Regions from separate parts of the Phyllobacterium zundukense genome, predicted to be linked through region 1. Evidence: predicted binding sites of a transcription regulator. Region 1 holds the regulator's gene; each other region holds the start of a gene.
What was found. Region 1 encodes PhoB, which activates phosphate uptake and scavenging genes when phosphate is short. Its sites were predicted from a motif close to TGTCATNNANCTGTCAT; they were not measured.

Region 1 (4,629 bases):
CAGGTTTTTCTTCAATTCTTTGATGGGGGAGAGGTGTTGCACAGTGGCGATCTCATGAGGCGCCGGCATAAGCCGGCTCGGGATGAGCAAAAATAGAAGTGGCGTCCACACAACCGATGGAGAAGTCGATCCCGGGAACCTACAAAGTAGGTGGGTGCCGTGTGAAGAAGCCCACGGGCCTCCTCAGGGACAGCTCCCTAAGGGATCATTAAGGCCCCGGGGAATATGTCTCTCCTGTCGAGAAGCGCAGAGCGCCAAAACAAATATAGGACGGATGCATGTATTGCACCAGTGGCGTCGTCGGCTAATTTCATGCACTTGCCCTCATTCTCTCCCGACCCTAATCTCGCCCCATCGTGAAAGGACCTATGATGCGGTTTGAAGGAACAGCGGCCTATGTGGCTGATAAGGATTTGATGATCGCGGTGAATGCCGCGATTGCACTGGAACGCCCGCTGCTCGTCAAGGGTGAACCGGGAACCGGCAAGACGGAACTTGCGCGCCAGATCGCCGCTGCGCTTAACCTCGATCTCATCGAATGGAACGTCAAATCCACAACCAAGGCGCAGCAGGGCCTCTATGAGTACGACGCCGTCAGCCGCTTGAGGGATTCGCAGCTTGGCGATGCGCGCTTCAATGAGATCAGGAACTATATCAAGCCGGGGAAGCTATGGAACGCCTTCACCGCAGACCAGAAAGTCGTGCTCCTGATCGATGAGATCGACAAGGCCGATATCGAGTTCCCCAATGATTTGCTGCAGGAACTCGATCGCAACGAGTTCTTTGTCTATGAGACCGGCGAAACCATTCAGGCCGTGCACAGGCCCATCGTCATCATCACTTCGAACAATGAGAAGGAGCTGCCCGACGCCTTTCTGCGCCGCTGCTTCTTCCACTACATCAAATTCCCCGATGTCGACACGCTGACCAGGATCGTCGAGGTGCATTATCCCGGCATCAAGAAGAACCTCGTTCGCGCCGCCCTCACCCAGTTCTACGAAATTCGCGAGGTTGCTGGCTTGAAGAAGAAGCCCTCAACCTCCGAGGCGCTGGACTGGATCAGGCTGCTCGTTGCCGACGATGTTGCACCCGAGGATCTGCGCGCCGACCCGAAAAATGCTTTGCCCAAACTGCATGGGGCGCTTCTGAAAAACGAGCAGGACGTACACCTGTTCGAACGACTGGCATTCATGGCGAGGAGACAGGGATAAATGAGCGTTGAAATCCGCCCATTGCAGACATCCGACGAGACCGAATGGCGCCGGCTGTGGACTGGCTACCTGACCTTCTATGAGACCACAGTTGCGGAAGAAGTCTATCAGACCACATTCGCCCGGCTGACTTCCGGCGCCGACCACGAATATCGCGGTTTCATCGCGGAACTTGACGGTAAGCCGGTTGGCCTCACCCATTATCTGTTTCATCGCCATTGCTGGAGCATCGAGAACGTCTGTTATCTCCAGGATCTCTACGCCGATCCGGAAGTCCGCGGCAAAGGTATCGGCCGCGCCCTCATCGAGGCAGTCCACGCCGAAGCAACCAAGGCCGGCGCACATTCGGTTTACTGGACGACCAACCAGAACAACACGACGGCCCGCCAACTCTATGACCGTATCGCCAAGGTCACGCCTTTCATCAAATATGTGAAGATGGTCTAGAGGCGATGTTCATCCCCTTCTTCCTGGAACTCAAAGCGGCGAAAATTCCCGTATCCCTGGGGGAATATCTGACGCTGCTCGAGGGGATGGATGCGGGGCTCGTGACCTATGACGTTGAAGGGTTCTACTATCTCGCCCGCTCCGCGCTGGTGAAGGACGAGCGGCACATGGACCGCTTCGACCAGGTTTTCGGCCATGTCTTCAAGGGCATCGAAGCCTTGCATGGCGAAGGTGCCGTCGACGTGGCCAATCTTCCGGAGGAATGGCTGCGGCGACTGGCGGAAAAACACCTGACCGAGGAAGAGAAAAAACTGATCGAAGCACTTGGCGGCTTCGACAAGCTGATGGAAACCCTGCGTCAGCGCCTCGAGGAACAGCAGGGCCGTCATCAGGGTGGGTCGAAATGGATCGGTACGGCAGGCACGTCACCCTTCGGCGCCTATGGCTATAACGCGGAAGGCGTGCGGATCGGCCAGGACGAAAGCCGCCATCACCGGGCAGTCAAGGTCTGGGACAAGCGGGAGTTCAAGAACTTCGATGACAGTGTTGAGCTCGGCACGCGCAACATCAAGGTTGCACTGAAGCGACTGCGGCGCTGGGTGCGCGAGGGCGCCGAGGACGAACTGGATCTCTCGGGAACAATCAGATCCACCGCGGAACACGGCTATCTGGATGTGCAGATCCGGCCGGAGCGGCGCAATCATGTCAAGCTGCTGATGTTCTTTGATGTCGGCGGTTCCATGGACGAGCATATCAAGATCGCCGAAGAGCTGTTCTCAGCCGTGCGCTCCGAGTTCAAGCACATGGAGTATTTCTACTTCCATAATTGCCTTTATGAGGCTGTGTGGAAGGACAACCGCCGCCGCTATACCGAAAGCATCCCGACGCAGGATGTCATCCATAAATATGGATCGGACTACAAGGTGATCTTCGTCGGTGACGCGGCGATGGCGCCCTATGAAGTCTCGCATTCTGGGGGTTCCGTCGAACACTGGAACGAGGAAGCCGGTGCTGTCTGGCTCACACGTGTGCTCGACCAATGGAAGAATACGGTCTGGCTCAATCCCACCAAGGAAGCCTATTGGAACTACACGGCATCGACGTCCATGATCCGCGGAATTTTCGCGCAGCGGATGTATCCGCTTACCCTTTCAGGCATCGAGACCGCGACCCGCGAACTCTCGCGTAAGCACTGAACGCTCAGCCGAACGAATACCCGGCGCCGCGTACGGTGCGGATCGGGTCGATCGAACGGCCAATATTGATCGCCTTGCGCAGCCGTCCGACATGCACGTCGACCGTGCGGTCATCGACATAGATATCCGCGCCCCAGACATTGTCGAGCAGCTGGCCGCGTGAGAACACCCGTCCCGGCGACTGCATCAGGAATTCCAATAGGCGGAATTCCGTCGGCCCGAGCTTCAGTTCACGTTCCTTGCGGAATACGCGGTGCTGCTCACGGTCGAGCTTCAGGTCGCCGAAGCTCAGAACATGCGAAAGAAGACTCGGATTGACGCGGCGTAGCATCGCCTTGATGCGGGCGAGAAGCTCCGGCGTCGAGAACGGCTTGACCATATAGTCGTCCGCACCGGTCGCCAGACCCCGCACCCGCTCGCTTTCCTCACCGCGTGCCGTCAGCATGATGATCGGCAGGATTTCCGTCTCGCGCCGGGCTCGGAGGCGCCGGCAAAGCTCGATGCCGGAAAGACCGGGCAGCATCCAGTCAAGGATCAGAAGATCCGGCACCTTCTCGCGCAACGCAATTTCCGCTTCGTCGCCGCGCGTGATCGTCTCAACAATATAGCCTTCAGCTTCAAGATTGTACCGGAGAAGGACGCTCAAAGCTTCCTCGTCCTCCACAACGGTGATTTTGGGGGCTATCGCCATGGCTCGTTCTATCCTGGATTACGATTGTCTGGCTTCGTCGACGACGATGCTGTGAGTCTGGTCTTCCTTCGGTCGCTCGGCCGGCAATTGCGAACCGGTGACGATGTAATAGACGGTCTCGGCAATATTGGTAGCGTGGTCGCCAATACGCTCGATGTTCTTGGCGCAGAACAGAAGGTGCGTGCAAGCCGAGATGTTGCGCGGATCTTCCATCATGTAGGTCAGTAGTTCGCGGAACAGCGAGGTATAGAGCGCGTCGATCTCGTCATCGCGTTCACGCACAATGTTTACCTGCTGGACAGAACGTGTCGCATAGGCATCCAGCACATCCTTGAGCTGCGTCAGGGCCAGTTCGGCGATAGTCTGCAGACCGCGATAAACCGACAGCGTCTGCCGGGTATCGGTAACGGCAACGACCCGCTTGGCGATGTTTTTGCCGAGATCGCCGATGCGCTCGAGATCCGAGGAAATACGGATCGTGCCGATGATCTCGCGCAGATCGATAGCCATCGGCTGACGCTTGCCAATGATGGTAATGGCCTTTTCATCGATTTCCCGTTGACCGGCATCGAGGATCAGATCGTCCGAAATCACGCGCTGTGCCAGCGCGTTGTCGGAATTGACCATCGCGGTGACCGCCTGTTCGACCATCCGTTCCGCATGACCGCCCATCTCTGCGATCTTGTGCGTCAGGAACTTCAGTTCATCGTCGTAGGAACGCACAGTATGCTGGGCCTGCTGTTCGGTCATGTTCTTACCCTCGTTTCCTCACTGCGACGAGCGTCTTAACGAACGCACAAAGGACGCAGTAACAATTTGAATACTCAATCAGCCGAAGCGCCCGGTGATATAGTCTTGTGTTCGCTTTTCTGACGGATTGGTGAACATCATTTCCGTATCGCCCACCTCTACCAGATTGCCGAGATGGAACATGGCTGTCCGCTGCGAAACACGGGCTGCCTGCTGCATCGAATGCGTCACGATGACGATCGTGTAGTTCTGGCGCAATTCGTCAATCAGTTCTTCGACCTTGGCTGTAGCAATAGGATCAAGCGCCGAGCACGGTTCATCCATCAAAATGACT
Region 2 (4,629 bases), on a different replicon from region 1:
CCCGACGGATCGCAGGTTCGTGCTTTCCTGACACGACCTATTGACATCCAAGTGTCGCGGCCGGCTATCCGCTATGCCCATGCACATGGCGGACGCTATGAGATCGGCGCGAGTGAGCTTGTCGCTGCCGGCTGCCCAATGTCAAAAAATGCCAGCGTGAAATGATAAGTTAACGTCCAGAACCAAGGGCGTATCCTAACCGCAGACCACGTTCCCGAATGTCTCACTTATCTGTTCAGGTCACAGGAAAACGCTCGCGGGCGTACTAGACAGTGGCACCAGCTTGTGGCGGGCATGGGCCGAGGGTGGTCAGGAACTCGCAACGTGGCTCGTAACGCTGGCATTGTTGTACGAAGTATCCGGAATACCATCCCGCTATAGAGGATGGCAGCGGGGAGCGACGCAAGCATTAAGGGTTTTATACAGTGCAAGCTCAGAGGAATCGGGTTTACTGATCCCAAATCACAACAGTCTGAGCAGAACAAGACACAACGCCGCTACGGCAATGGCCATGACTGATGCTTTCCAGACATGGGCGCTGAAGGCCATCGTTCCGAAAATTGACGCATAGACAGCCTTGGCCAGCGTGTTGGACAGGACAGCAATGGCGATCGCCAGGAAAGCGGTCTGTGCCGAAAGGCTCGGCAGCAGTCCCGAAACCGCAACCGTCACTGCATCAACGTCGGCAAGGCCTGACAGACCCGAGGCGACGAGCAAGCCGGCGTCGCCAAAAACCTCGCTCGCGGCGCGGGCCAGAAATCCGACACCCACGAGAACAAAAGCCATCTTGACCACCTCATTGAGATCAAAGGGATTCTTCGGGAGGACCTCCTCATGCTTGGGCGCACTTCGCCGGGCAAGCAGGACAGCATAGACAAGCATGACGGCTGCACCCGCAAACAGCACCGGAAGAAGCTGTGCAGCAAGTGGCCGTACCAACATCATGACCAAAAAGCTGGTTCGGACCATAGAAACGGCGCCGGCACTGATGGCACCCGCAGCAAGGGGTCTCGCCAGGTCGTCACTCGTCGAGCGCCTAGCGTTGGAAATCGTCGCTGCCGTGGAGGAGATCACGCCGCCAATCGCACCGGCGACAATCTCGCCGCGCGCACTGCCAAGCAGGCGTACAGCGATGTAACCGCAAAAGGAGATTGCAGCCAGGACAATGATCATGATCAGGCTTTTCGAGGGTGATACACCGCCGAATGGTCCGACGGGTTCGGCTGGGACAATGGGAAGAACAACGAAGGTCAACGCCAGCAGGATCACCGCCGAGCGCAGTTCGGACCAGCGCAATTTCCGCATGGAGGCGTGGAGGAAATCCCGGCTTGCAAGCACTGCGACGAGAACCACGCCACCAGCGGATGCCACGGTCATGCTCCCGAGAACCGCCACACTTGCAAGAGCGAATGTCAGCACGGCAGCAACCACCGACGTCGCGCTGTAGTTCTTCTCTGCGATCGCCTCGCGCAACTGAAACACTGCGAACACGGCTGTTAGGGTCACCAGGAATCCGACGAGGACGACTCCCGGGATCCCGCCGGGACGTGCAAGAAAATGTTCGAGCAATCCGGCGACGCCGCCGAGCAGGCCAATCAGCGTGAAGGTACGAATACCGGCGGTACGGCTGCCTTCCTCCTCATCCTTTTCACGCCAATGCCGTTCGATACCAACCGCAGCGCCGATAGCAATCGCCAACCCCATGCGTTGAAAAATTTCGATATCATCCATAGCCGCAATATCCGCAGCGTATTGGCTATCCGTCAATCTCCAATTGTTTCGCGGGGCGCTTGAGCGGATTGTACCTTCGGCAGCATCCTGGGCGACACCATGACATGCTAGCAAGAGGTATCTATTGATACGCCGGTCGATGCTGCTTCGTCGACTCGAAGTCAAACGCTGGAGTGACTTATCCGAAGGCTCCGGCCGGCTTGAATGGTTCGAGACATCCAAATCAATCGCCTTACGGGCATCGCGATTGCCACTGGCGACCTTTGCAGGTCATCAATCATCAGAGTGCGCACGTTGCAACGGCATAGTTTGTGATAGGGCTGTTCAATTCACGTGGCTGTCACCGATCCATTGTACTTCTCGGTAACGACATGACAGTGACGGAGCGTGAAATGTTCGCAGATCTCAAATTGGCAACCACCATTGCCGCCTTGATGGTGGTAGTTGCCTTCCCCGCCCTCTCGCAAACCGCTGATACCGGGGACACGATCAGCGAAAGGGTCAAGACCTTGGACAGGGGAACCGTCTGGAAGGCCGTCGGGCAAATCCAATTGTCCTTTCCGACGTTTCACCCACAGGGAATGGTGAAGATCGGTGATTTTTTCTACATCACGTCTGTGGAGATCACCAAGCCTACCACGAAATACGACACGTCGCAGGGCGGTTATGATCGCGATACGGGAGAAGGCAAGGGTCATCTCTTCAAGGTCGATTCAAACGGCAATCTCGTCGAAGATGTGATCCTAGGCGAAGGCTCGATCTATCATCCGGGTGGAATTGACTTCGACGGAAAAGCGATTTTCGTACCGGTTGCCGAATACAGGCCGAATAGCGTGTCCATCATCTACAAAGTCGATCCCCAGACAATGAAGCCGCAGGAAGTTTTTCGCTACAGGGACCATCTTGGCGGCGTAGTCCACGACAGCGAGAAGAAGACCTTGAACGCAGTCAGCTGGGGATCGCGGCGCTTCTACGCCTTTACACTTGACGAGAACGGACAGGTGACGAACGCCGATGTTGACCGTGGACAGTTGGCCACGCTGAACCCGGCCCACTATATCGATTATCAGGATTGCAAATATCTTGGCCACAGCGAAATGCTCTGTGGTGGGTTGACCAACTATCAGGTCAAGAAGGATGGCCCGAAATTCGCGCTGGGCGGTCTCGAGATCATCAATCTTGCTTCCGGTCACCCTGTTTACCAAATTCCGGTCCAGCTCTGGACGGAGTCCGGGCTTCCCATGACACAAAACCCGTTCTGGATCGAACCAACAGACAATAGCCTGATGGCCTATTTCGCACCAGAAGATGATAAATCGACCATCTACATTTACGAAGCGCAGGGGAGATAACACGACCTCGCACTTGTCAGCGCAATCGCGGCGTAGCGGCAGTGGCGATTGATGCGATACCTCCTGCAGCCTGACCGCTGCTTGTGCGGACTAAGTGTGCATACCAACTACCCGCAAGGCAGATGAGGCGGCCCGTTCCCGACAGATTGGGTGGGGGTGTCAATCCAAAGTTCCCCGGCGCCCCTTGAGGGCGCGTTTGGGATTTGGATCGAGAGCTGAGCGACAAGGCCGACGGTTTACAATTCTGCTTTTATGAAGATACCCGATTCCTTCGCCTGCATCGATAAAAGCTTCGCGCGCAACGCGAATACCTTCTACCCTTTCTAATATGTCCAGACAATCGATATCGACGTCCTTCTGAACAACGGAACTCGCGTCCAATTGTGTCACCTCAAAAATTTGCGACGGAACCCCAAACACACCATTACCGCGATGACATAACTAAGATGGCATTGCATGTGGTGTGTCGCCGTCGTACCGTGTAGCAGCGTAAAGTGCTCAGTGCATGGCCGGAGCCAAAGTCCGGTCGCGCGTTTCAACCCGTTGAATGAGTAGTCGCGGATCATGGAACTTATCGTCGCCCTTGGCCTGATCGCCTTCAAGGTCGCGTTGCTGATTGCGATCCTGCTGCTGCTGCCCTTGCCGCTAACCTGGCTGGAACGCAAGATTGCCGGGCACATGCAGCAGCGGATGGGGCCGATGCGCGTGGGTTGGCACGGGCTGTTGCAGCCGGTGGCGGACGGAATCAAGCTCTTAACTAAAGAGGACCACATCCCGGCCGAGGCCGACCGCTTCCTGTTCAAACTGGCGCCAATCCTGGCGCTCGCCCCGCCTTTTGTGGTGTTCGTCGCGATCCCCTTCGGCGAAACCGTCTCGATCCTCGGCGCCGAGATCACACTCTACGTCTCCAACATGAATGTGGCGCTCCTTTTCGTCTTGGCCGTGATCGGCCTCGAAGTCTATGGCGTCATCTTCGGCGGCTGGGCCGCTAACAGCAAATACGCTGTCCTTGGCAGCCTCAGGACCTGCGCGCAGATGATCAGTTACGAGATCCCGATGGGGTTCGCGGTCATCGGCGTCGTAATGTTGGCGCAATCCATGAGCCTGCTCGATATCGTGCGGGCGCAAGCCGATGTCTGGAACATCGTATACCAACCGGTCGGCTTCTTCGTGTTCTTCGTCGCCGGACTGGCCGAAGCACAGCGCATTCCCTTCGACCTGGCGGAAGCGGAAGGCGATTTGGGGGCCGGCTTCCATACCGAATACAGCGGTATCCGCTTTGCGTTCTTCATGATCAGCGAATACGCCATCATGTTGCTGGTATCGGTGTTGGTGGTGATCCTGTTCTTTGGTGGCTGGAATGGCGTACTCATCCCCTTGCCACCGCTCCTCTGGTTTGTGCTCAAGGTCGCGTTCTTCGTCTATTTGTTTATATGGTTCCGCTTCACTTTCCCCCGCTACCGCTACGACCAACTGATGGCGATCGGATGGAAAGTCTTGCTTCCTTTGTCGATGGCGAACATAATAATAACCGGTATTGTTTTCT
Region 3 (4,629 bases), 650 kb from region 1:
GAAATCCTGTCCATTCCCGCTGTCACCGCGCGGTTTCTGGATGCCTCGCGTGACACGCTTGCCGCAGCCGGCGAGAAGTTGCGCGAGAAGAACCCACCCTTCCTGGCGTCGATCGCCCGAGGATCATCCGATCATGTCTGCGCGTTCCTGAAATATTCAAGCGAACTCACCGCCGGCATACCCGTCGCCTCGCTCGGCCCATCCGTGGCGTCGATCTATGGCGTGACGCTCAAACTTGGCAGTGCCGCAACGCTCTCCATCTCGCAATCGGGCAAGAGCCCCGACATTGTCAGCATGACGAAGGCAGCCAGCGAGAGCGGCGCGCTGACCATAGCCATCACCAATGTGATCAATTCCGATCTTGCCAATGCCAGTGACTTTCCGATCGATATCCTGGCCGGGCCCGAGCGCAGTGTCGCCGCGACCAAGTCCTTTGTCAGTTCGGCCGTTGCCGGTCTCGCGCTCATCGGCCATTGGACCGAAGACAAGAAACTGCTTGCCGCAATCGACGCGCTTCCTGCAGCCCTGGCCAAGGCCATCGATTGCGACTGGTCGCCCTTTGTCAGCGCGTTGAAGGACGAAAACTCGCTCTTTATCCTTGGACGCGGACCGTCGCTCGCCATTTCCAACGAGGTTGCCCTGAAATTCAAAGAAACCAGTGGCGTTCATGCGGAGTCCTACAGCGCCGCGGAAGTCATGCACGGACCGAAGGCCATTGTCGGCAAAGGCTTCCCTGTCCTGATTCTGGCCTCGCGCGATGCCGCGGAAGATTCGCTCGTCGATGCCGCAGATCGTCTTGCCGAGCAAGGCGCAGCGGTATTCCTCACATCGGCAAAGCCGTCGAAAGCAACGGCGCTGCCCTTCGTCGCAACGTCGCATCCCTTGACGGATCCGCTTGCATTGCTCGTTTCATTCTATGCGTTTGTGGAAGGCTTTGCCCGCAGCCGCGGATTGAACCCGGATGAACCGCCGCATTTGAGAAAAGTGACTGAGACGATATGAGTACCGCTTACGCACTCACCGGTGCCGAAATATTCGACGGCGAAAACTGGCATGCAGATTCAGCCCTGATTATCGATGGCGGCGTCGTTAAGAATATCGCGGCGGCATCGGCCCTGCCCGGTAATATTCGCAAGGTTGAGTTGAAGGGCGGCATGCTCGTGCCCGGATTCATCGATGTCCAGGTCAATGGCGGCGGCGGCGTGCTTCTGAACGATGGCCCGAGTGTCGAGGCTATCCGCACCATATGCGACGCACATTTTGCCTTTGGCACGACCGCCCTGCTGCCAACCCTGATTACCGATACGCCGGAGATAACGGCGGCGGCGCTGACTGCCGGCAAGGCTGCGGCCCAGGAAAAGGTTGCAGGCTTCATCGGCCTCCACATCGAGGGTCCGCATCTGTCGGTAACGCACAAGGGCACGCATGATCCAAAACTGATCCGCCCGATGGACGATGCGGATCTCGTTGCCCTTATCGAGGCGGTGCAGGAACTGCCGGTTCTTCTCACGACAATAGCGCCGGAGACAGTCCCCATAGACAAGATCAGGGCGTTGGCCGACGCCGGAGTGATCGTCAGCCTCGGCCACAGCGGTGCCTCCTACGAAGTTGCGATGGCAGCCAAAGATGCGGGTGCCACCATGGCGACACATCTGTTCAACGCGATGAGCCAGCTTGGGCATCGCACTCCCGGCATGGTCGGAGCGGTTTTGCAATCGGGCGAACTGTCCGCGGGCCTGATTGCCGACGGCTTTCATGTCGACAAGGCCTCGATGGCTATTGCGCTGCGTGCCAAGCGGGGGCCGGCAAAGATTTTCCTCGTGACGGACGCCATGTCGACCATAGGCACGGACATTACCTCTTTCACGCTGAATGGCCGCAAGATCACACGTGCCGGTGGCCGTTTGACGCTGGAAGATGGCACGCTTGCCGGCGCCGATCTCGACATGATCTCCGCCGTGCGCTTCGTCCACCGCGAACTGGGGCTCCCGCTCGACGAAGCATTGCGCATGGCCTCGCTCTATCCGGCACAGAGCATCCGCATCGATCATCACTATGGCCGGCTGACGGCGGATTACGTCGCCAACATCGTCCATCTCGATGACAAGCTCGATGTCAATCACGTCTGGATCGACGGAGACTCGCACTACGCGCGTTGACGCCGCGAACCGATTGGCCATACTCATCAACGTCAACCAGCCGGAGAATGAGAATGGCCAAGGACGCCCTGATCGTCATTGACGTGCAGAATGATTTCTGCCCGGGTGGAGCGCTTGGCGTGGATGGCGGCGACGAGATCGTTCCGATCATCAACAAGCTCATCATGCGCTTCGACCATGTCATCCTTACCCAGGATTGGCATTCCGCCGGGCATTCCAGCTTTGCGTCGTCGCATCCCGGCAATGCCCCCTTTGAAACGATCATGATGCCCTATGGCGAGCAGACGCTATGGCCGGACCACTGTATCCGGGGAACCGCAGGCGCTGACTTCCATCACGATCTGCAATGGACCAAGGCTGAACTGGTGATCCGCAAGGGCTTCAGGCCGCACGTCGACAGCTATTCGGCCTTCTTCGAAAACGACCACACGACCCCTACCGGCCTCGCCGGTTATCTCCGTGAGCGTGAAATCACCAACGTGACCTTCGCCGGTCTCGCGACGGACTATTGCGTAGCCTATTCCGCGCTGGACGCGATAGAAAACGGATTTGCCGCCGATGTGCTTCTCGACGCATGCCGGGGTATCAACCTCGGTGGTTCGCTGGCCGCGATGATAACAAAAATGCGCAAGGCTGGCGTCACATTGGTCTAACAATCCGAATTACATGGCGCAAAATTGAACAGCTGAGCATTTTTTCCACAGGCTTGAACCGAGGTATTGGTCCAAAGTCATAAAGCTGTTGTTTCTCTGTCACATAATGGAGATACTGCCCTCAAGCGCACTTCAGATGACGCCTTATCATGGGAGATTGAAATGACTTATCGCGGTACACGCTTAAGCCTTGCTCTTGGCATTATTCTCGCTTCATCCACCTCATCCTTTGCCGTCACCGAAATCAGTTGGTGGCATGCAATGACCGGCGCCAACAACGAAGTCGTTGAGACGCTGGCAAAGGAATTCAATGCGAGTCAGAGCGAATACAAGGTGGTTCCGGTATTCAAGGGTACCTATCCGGAAGCACTGAATGCCGGCATTGCCGCATTCCGTGCCAAGCAGGCCCCTGATATCCTCCAGGTTTTCGATGCCGGTACGGGCGTCATGATGGGCGCTGAGGGCGCGGTCAAGCCGGTTGCCGACATCCTGTCGATGGGTGGCGCAAAGTTCGACAAGAGCCTCTATTTGCCCGGCATCGTTTCGTATTATTCGAAGCCAGACGGCACGATGCTGTCCTTCCCGTATAACAGCTCGTCGCCGATCCTTTACTACAACAAGGACATCTTCAAGAAGGCCGGCCTTGACGAAAACAACCCGCCAAAGACATGGCCGGAAGTCTGGGACGCTGCAAAGAAGATCAAGACCAGCGGCGCCGCCAAATGCGGCTACACTTCCGCTTGGCTGACCTGGATTCACACGGAAAATTTTGCCGCCTGGAACGACGTTCCCTTCGGTTCAAATGAAAATGGTATTGCCGGTGTCGACGTTGAGCTGAAGATCAACGCACCGCTCTTCGTCAAGCACTTCCAGGAACTGGCGGATCTCGCCAAGGATGGCACGTTCCGATATGGCGGACGCACTTCGGAAGCCAAGCCGTTGTTCCTTTCGGGTGAATGCGGCATCTACAATGATTCATCGGGCGGGCTTGGTGATGTGGTCAAATCGGGGATGAATTACGGAACTGGTCCGTTGCCCTATGATCCGGAAGCCAAGGGTGCGCCACAGAACACGATACCGGGCGGCGCCAGCCTCTGGGTCTTTGCCGGCAAGAGCGATGAGCAATACAAAGGCGTCGCTGCCTTCTTCGGCTTCCTGTCCAAGACCGACATCCAGGCACGCCTGCACCAGGTTTCGGGTTATCTGCCGGTAACGCTGGCTGCCTATGAGGAAACCAAGAAATCCGGCTTCTATGACAAGAACCCTGCCCGGGAAATTCCGATCAAGCAGATGATGGGCAAGGCTCCAACCGAAAACTCCAAGGGCGTTCGCCTCGTAAACCTCCCGCAGGTTCGCGACATCGAGAACGAGGAGTTCGAGAACATGCTGGCAGGTAAGCAGACGGCCCAGCAGGCTCTCGACAATGCCGTCAAGCGCGGCAACGCTGCGATAAAGCAGGCCATCGGCCAGTAATTATCCCCTCATGATCGCCCTGTCCGTACACGCTACGGACAGGGTAATTTTTCACACGAGGCATGCATGGCATCGTCAACACGCGTCACTTTTCCAAACAAGTTTTTGCCCTATCTGCTGCTGGCACCGCAGCTCGCCATTACTGCGATTTTCTTTTACTGGCCCGCATCGCAGGCTATCTATCAATCGGTGCTGCGCGAGGACCCCTTCGGGCTGTCGACGCAATTTGTCGGCCTCAACAATTTCAGGCGCGTCCTGGGCGATCCGAACTACCTGAACTCGCTGCAGGTCACGGTGATTTTCTCCATAGCGACAGCACTTATAGCAATGGTGCTCGCTTTGCT

Region 2: the regulator PhoB is predicted to act here: its motif matches at 2,070-2,086, upstream of BLM14_RS24960 (DUF6454 family protein).
Region 3: the regulator PhoB is predicted to act here: its motif matches at 2,888-2,904, upstream of ugpB (sn-glycerol-3-phosphate ABC transporter substrate-binding protein UgpB).

What each region holds. Positions count from the first base shown of each region.
Region 1 is NZ_CP017940.1:297,315-301,943, reverse strand. It holds gene BLM14_RS01480 (5-formyltetrahydrofolate cyclo-ligase) at 1-69, opposite strand, end outside; RNA gene ssrS (6S RNA) at 100-256, opposite strand; gene BLM14_RS01470 (AAA family ATPase) at 372-1,211, shown strand; gene BLM14_RS01465 (GNAT family N-acetyltransferase) at 1,212-1,658, shown strand; gene BLM14_RS01460 (vWA domain-containing protein) at 1,664-2,854, shown strand; gene phoB (phosphate regulon transcriptional regulator PhoB) at 2,859-3,545, opposite strand; gene phoU (phosphate signaling complex protein PhoU) at 3,564-4,295, opposite strand; gene pstB (phosphate ABC transporter ATP-binding protein PstB) at 4,374-4,629, opposite strand, start outside.
Region 2 is NZ_CP017942.1:401,675-406,303, forward strand. It holds gene BLM14_RS31305 (hypothetical protein) at 1-31, shown strand, start outside; gene BLM14_RS24955 (MgtC/SapB family protein) at 463-1,731, opposite strand; gene BLM14_RS24960 (DUF6454 family protein) at 2,124-3,083, shown strand; gene nuoH (NADH-quinone oxidoreductase subunit NuoH) at 3,648-4,629, shown strand, end outside.
Region 3 is NZ_CP017940.1:951,545-956,173, reverse strand. It holds gene BLM14_RS04630 (SIS domain-containing protein) at 1-1,002, shown strand, start outside; gene nagA (N-acetylglucosamine-6-phosphate deacetylase) at 999-2,159, shown strand; gene pncA (bifunctional nicotinamidase/pyrazinamidase) at 2,213-2,812, shown strand; gene ugpB (sn-glycerol-3-phosphate ABC transporter substrate-binding protein UgpB) at 2,975-4,285, shown strand; gene ugpA (sn-glycerol-3-phosphate ABC transporter permease UgpA) at 4,352-4,629, shown strand, end outside.